DNA from 2 places in the Geobacillus sp. 47C-IIb genome. Region 2 is predicted to be linked to the other one. Evidence: predicted binding sites of a transcription regulator. Region 2 holds the regulator's gene; the other holds the start of a gene.

Region 1 (3,151 bases), 340 kb from region 2:
AAAGACAAGCGGTTATCCACGTCGCTATTTGAGGACGGAGTGAACACTGCATGGCCATTCACCTGCAAAATCATATAAATCATGGCAAAACCGAGCAGCATCGTTACATACCATTGAACGAGCACCCACAGACTGTCGAGTGAGAGGCGGTGCGTCGCTTGAACGCGCGCTGTCCAAATTGAGGTGATGCTACCGAGCAGTACGGCGGTAACCACTCCGAGGAAGGCGTAATCCATCACATTCCCTCCATCCTTGTCCGTTGTTCATATATACGTGGCCGAATGGACAATTATGACGGAGTGAACCGCCGCGATCTCGATAGTGATCGTACTTGAAACAGCAGCGTCAAGCTGCGCTGCCTGCCTAGACTACCCGTTTAGCAGAGCCCTTCTCCATTTTTGTAGAAAGTTAACGCCTTGACTTACTGCGCAAAGGAGCGAGCCAACACACCTTTCAGTGTCGCTGCGCTATGTTGAAACCATTTTTGCTCGTTATCGTCTAGCTCAAGCTCAATCACTTCGCGAATACCATGACGGTTGATGACCGCCGGTACACCGATATAGACGTCACGTTCGCCATATAAACCGTCTAAGTAAGCCGAGACGGTCAAAATAGCGTTTTCGTTATGCAAAATGGCGCGCGTCACGCGGGCGAGCCCCATGGCAATGCCGTAGTACGTCGCCCCTTTTTTCTCGATAATTTGATAAGCGGCATCACGAACGTTGACAAAAATGTGCTCCAGCTCTTCCCTTGCCTGCTCTCCTTTTGATTCGATCAACTTGCGGATCGGCACGCCGCCGATATCAGCCTGACTCCAGACCGGAAGCTCAGTATCGCCGTGTTCGCCAATAATGTAGGCATGTACATTCGTCGGGGCAATATCGAAGTACTCACCTAACAAAAAGCGGAACCGTGCCGTATCTAAAATTGTCCCCGAACCGATCACCCGCTCATAAGGCAAGCCACTGAACTTCCATGTCGCGTAGGTCAAAATGTCGACCGGATTGGTAGCGACAAGAAACAACCCTTGAAACCCGGACGCCATAACCGATTCGACAATCGAACGGAAAATGGCGATATTTTTATCGACTAGATCGAGCCTCGTCTCACCTGGTTTTTGGTTGGCACCGGCGCAAATGACGACTAAATCAGCATCACGACAATCACGATAATCCCCATACCAAATGTTGGTGGGATTCGGTGCAAACACTTTCCCATGGTTTAAATCCATCGCATCGCCCTTGGCTTTATTTTCATTTGCATCAATGAGCACAATCTCATCAGCAATCCCTTGATTCATTAAAGCAAATGCATAGCTGGAACCGACAAACCCTGTGCCGACAACCGCTACTCTGTTTCCTCCTCCGTTTTTCATCACTATTCTCCCTTCTTATTATTGTGAATACATTCACAAATTATTTTACGCGATGAAATCGAAACTATGCGTAAACGATTATGGCAATTGTTTGGACGTTGTTTGTCATTTTCATGACAACCTCCATTAAGCAAAAAAATGGACGAGGCAGTTAACTCCCCGTCCCTCGGTACCTCCTAACCCCGGCGTTCCAAAGCATTATAGCGATGGCGAAAAACAGCGCGCCAACAACCGGGGTCATAAACGCATAATCATACCACTCTTGCTTGTTAAGAAAATACGAAGCCGGATAGACGCCAACAAAGGCAAACGGAAGCACCCATGTTAAAATATAGCGAATGACCCGATGATAAATATCGATCGGATAGCGGCCATAGCTGCTAATGTTGTACATCATCGGCATAATCGAGGTGCGAGCATCAGCGAAAAAGCTAATGGTTGCCAGCGAAATGAAAATGCCGGCGTAAATGAACGCACCGCCGATCACAAGTAAAATAAAGATAAAGAAGTCATACCAATGAAACGTCAGCGATAACCGGACACTAGCGTACGCCATAATGATCAATCCCGGTATAGCCCCTAACAACGATTCGAGCTCCATCCGTTCGAGAATGATCTGAAATAGGCTGTGCACCGGGCGAGTCAACACACGGTCCATTTCTCCTTGGACAATATAGCGCTCATTGAAATCCCATAGATTAAAAAAAGCGCCAAATACCGCATACGGCACAAGAAAAAAGCCGTAAATAAACAAAATTTCATCGCGCGTCCAACCGTGAAGGAGCGGTGTATGGCCAAAAACGACGAGCAAAAACACGAGATTGACTGCCTGAGCCATGAAGTCGGACAACCACTCAATGAGCAAATCGGTACGGTATTGCAATTTTGTTTTCATATATTGCGCCATGTATTGAAAAAAGACCGATATATAAAACAATCGTTTACCCCCCTTGCACGACGAGCCGCTTTTTCGCCATCCGCCATAACAACCCGATTGGTAAAAGCAACAGCGCGCACCATGCCACCTGCACGATCAAGCCGTCACGAACGTCGGCGCCTTGGAAGCTTTCCGTAATGATCATGCTTGGGATGTAGCTAATCGCCTGAAACGGAAAATAATCCATCAGTCGTTGCGCCCAATCCGGATAAAAGGAAACGGGCAAAATGAGCCCGGAAAACAGATCGATGATAAACCGTTTCGCCCTGAGCAACCCTTCGTTACGGAATGTAAAAAACGTCACCACCCCCGCTAGCAAGTTCAGCTCTGAATAAATAACAAAGCTAAGCAGGAGCGACAAACTAAATGACAGCCATGTATGGGCGTTTTCTGGAAACTGAAGCGGCAAAAAGAGCGACACGACTAAAAGCCCGGGCAACGACAAAAAGAACAAACGGAACAACCCTTCGCCGAGCCCTTGAACCGCCTTCATCCCTAAATAGCTGTATGGGCGAATGAGCTCGGTCGCTACTTTTCCATCGCGAATTTCCATAGCGATTTCACGGTCGATGTTGTTAAAATAAAATGCCCTTGACAGCCAAGAAATGGCAACATACGTCGTCATTTGTCCAAGCGACATCCCTTGCATCGACGGTTTGTCCCCGTAAATAGCCGCCCAAAGGAAATAATACGCCGCAATGTTAATAGCATAAATAAGAATGCCAGTATAATAGTTTGTCCGATAGGCAAGCATCATTAAAAAGCGGATGCGGATCATTTCCACATATTTATCCATGGACCGCACCTTCCTCATAGATATTGCGGACAATCTCTTCCGT
Region 2 (3,151 bases):
TGGCGTCTTTTTGGCACTTATCGCCCAAAGCATCGCCGCCAATATTGAATGGCGGTTGCTCGGCATTGAACCGGGTTCGGAAAACACAAGGCAAATCATTGATATCATCCGCTTGACGCCGCTATTAGTCATCGTTGCTTCTATTATCGGCCCGATTTTGGAAGAGATTGTTTTTCGCAAAATCATTTTTGGCTCTCTTTATGAAAAATATCACTTTTGGCCGGCCGCGCTCGTGAGCTCGCTTCTTTTTGCCATTGCCCATATGGAACCGGAACATTTGCTGTTGTATACGGCAATGGGACTGACGTTCGCCTTTTTATATGCGAAAACCGGCCGCATTTTAGTGCCGATTTTCGCCCATGTGACGATGAATACGTTTGTGATCGTAGTTCAAATCTTGTTGGCTGATGAGTTAGAAAAAATGATGCGCCAAGCTGGACTGCCGCTAGCGCTTTGGAGGTTGTGGCTATGACGAGCCGGCCGCGGCTGTTTTCACTGCCGTATTTCATCCTAGGTGTATTGTTTACGTATTTGGCGATCAAAAGCGCTCATGAAACGGTTTGGAACGTTTCGACTATCGCCTTGGCGGCGTTTGCCGCCTTTGATTTTGGCACCGCCTTCCGCCTGTTTTTCGCCCCAAAACGTTGAAACCCTCCCATTGGGGGAGGGTTTTTTCTGTATAACCACTCTCTTTTTGCTGTGCACGATCTTACTCACTGCTTTCTTGTTCCGCCGCCAACTGCGCCTTTCGGTAGCCAATTTTGGCGATCCAGATGCTTCCTTCGTATAAAAGCGTGAGCGGAATCATGACGATTACCTGCGACAACACATCAGGCGGTGTAATGGCTGCCGCCAAAATCAGCAACGCCAAATACGCGTATTTGCGGATGCGTACAAGCAACTGCGGCGTAATGAGCCCTAAGCGGGTGAAAAACAGGACGACGATCGGCAGCTGAAACACGATACCAAACGGCAGCACGAGATGGAGCAAAAACTGAAAATATTCGTTAATGCCAATCATTTGTTGGATGTCCAGTCGATCAGCAAGCTCATTCATAAACCGGACGACAAACGGAAACAAGACAAAATAAGCAAAACCGACGCCAACTAAAAAAAGAAAAATCGATGCCGGAATATAGCTGAGTGTCACCTTCCGCTCTTTTTCATACAATCCTGGGCTGACAAACGCCCAAATTTGGTACAGCAACACCGGGGCGGACAGCACAGCAGCGATCACGAAGGCAAACTGAAAATATACCTTAATCGGATCAGTGAGACGGAAGGCGTTCATCGTCAACTGCTTCGCCTCAGCCGTTTGCTGCAAATAGACAATGACATCATCAGCAAAAAAGAAACTGGCAACGAGCGCCGTGACAAAAAAGAGGAGTACAATGATCAGCCGCTTCCGCAGTTCACCAAGATGTTCATACACCGACATTTCTTTGTTGTTCATCGTTTCCCCATCCTGCCTTGTCATCGGTCAGTTTTGTTTTCCTCGTCATCAGTCAGCCCTTTCGTCGCGTCTTTAAACTCGCGCAACGACTGGCCGACCGACCGTCCTAGCTCCGGCAATTTTTTCGTGCCAAACAGCAACAAAATCACAAGGACAATCAAAATGTATTTCACGCTTTATTCTCTCCTTTATGATGGCAATGGATAGTTTCTCAGAAAGTAGACGAGCGACTGCAATTCAATGGCTAAATCGATATGATGAACGCGAATATGTTTCGGCACATTCAGCCGTGCCGGAGTGAAGTTTAAAATGCCTTTAATCCCTTGGGTGACAAGGCGGTCAGTCAGCGCTTGAGCCGCGACGGCTGGCACAGTTAAAATGGCGACCGGAATGTTTCCGCAAAGCCGCTCCTCAAGTTCATCGAGATGGTAAACCGGCACGCCGCCGACGGTCGTCCCCACTTTCTGTTCATCAACATCAAACGCCATCACGATTTTTGTATTGTTGTTTTTGGAAAAATTGTAGTTTAAAAAGGCCGTACCTAAATTTCCGACACCGAACAAGGCGACTTCCGTCACTTCATCCTCTTCAAGCGTCCGACGGAAAAATGACAACAAATAATTGACATTATACCCATACCCTTTTTTGCCGAGCGCGCCAAAATACGAGAAATCGCGGCGGATGGTCGCCGGATCGACTTTGACCGCCTCGCTTAATTCGGCGGAGGACACACGCTGTTTTCCTGACGCATGCAAATTCTTCAAAAACCGGTAGTACAGCGGCAGCCGCTTCGCGGTTGCTTGCGGAATTTTCGGTTGTTCGTTACTCATCATTTCATCCCCCAGCTAATCGGTTTTCCGTCGATAATGGCCGGACTTTCCGCCCGTTTTCTCGACCAAATACGTCGGACCGATGATCATCCCTTTATCAAGTGCTTTACACATATCATACACCGTCAACGCACATACCGAGGCGGCCGTCAGCGCTTCCATTTCCACCCCTGTGCTCCCTTTCGTTTTCACTGTTGCGGTGATGACGAGTTTATATGCATCCGCTTCGTTTTCCCATGAAAATGCGATATCGACACCTTTTAACATGAGCGGATGGCACATCGGAATGAGATCGGCTGTTTTTTTCGCTGCCATCACCCCGGCCACTTGGGCCACTGCCAACACGTCACCTTTCTCGATGGCGTTGTTTGTCATTTTTTCATAAATCTCTTCGCTGACGGTGACGCTCGTTTTTGCCACTGCGACCCGCACCGTATCTTCCTTGTTCGTAATATCGACCATTTTCGCGCGGCCTTGCTCATTGAAATGAGTAAACGACGACAAAACAATCTCCTCCAATTATACACTATACACGATTTTTGTTTATCTGTCTTTGACCGTTTTGGCGACATACGTTAAACTATTCCGAGAGGTGAAACGACATGATCATTTTGCAAGTGCACCAGCTCACGAAATATTTTGGCGCTGACCTTATTTTATCGAATATAAAACTAGAAGTACAATCCCGTGACCGAATCGCCCTCGTCGGCCGCAACGGCGCAGGAAAATCGACATTGTTAAAAATCATCGCCGGAGAACTTTCTTATGACAGCGGCGAAATCATCAAGCCTAGTCATATTAAGATTGGCTATTTGGCACAAAATAGCGGGCTTGACTCGTCGCGCTCTATTTGGGACGAGATGCTCGA

What was found. The regulator Rex, encoded in region 2, represses fermentation and respiration genes when NADH is low (regulators of the CRP and FNR family bind a similar motif). The targets are predictions, from matches to a motif close to TTGTGAAATATTTCACAA.
Region 1: the regulator Rex is predicted to act here: its motif matches at 1,397-1,414, upstream of IC804_RS12750 (L-lactate dehydrogenase).

Annotation. Positions count from the first base shown of each region.
Region 1 is NZ_CP061473.1:2,534,985-2,538,135, reverse strand. Features, by position in the region: gene IC804_RS12755 (potassium channel family protein) at 1-236, opposite strand, end outside; gene IC804_RS12750 (L-lactate dehydrogenase) at 422-1,375, opposite strand; gene IC804_RS12745 (ABC transporter permease) at 1,527-2,312, opposite strand; gene IC804_RS12740 (ABC transporter permease) at 2,317-3,108, opposite strand; gene IC804_RS12735 (ABC transporter ATP-binding protein) at 3,101-3,151, opposite strand, start outside.
Region 2 is NZ_CP061473.1:2,195,290-2,198,440, reverse strand. Features, by position in the region: gene IC804_RS11235 (CPBP family intramembrane glutamic endopeptidase) at 1-472, shown strand, start outside; gene IC804_RS11230 (DUF4305 domain-containing protein) at 469-648, shown strand; gene tatC (twin-arginine translocase subunit TatC) at 710-1,453, opposite strand; gene tatA (twin-arginine translocase TatA/TatE family subunit) at 1,474-1,626, opposite strand; gene IC804_RS11215 (redox-sensing transcriptional repressor Rex) at 1,642-2,283, opposite strand; gene moaC (cyclic pyranopterin monophosphate synthase MoaC) at 2,299-2,787, opposite strand; gene IC804_RS11205 (ABC-F family ATP-binding cassette domain-containing protein) at 2,886-3,151, shown strand, end outside.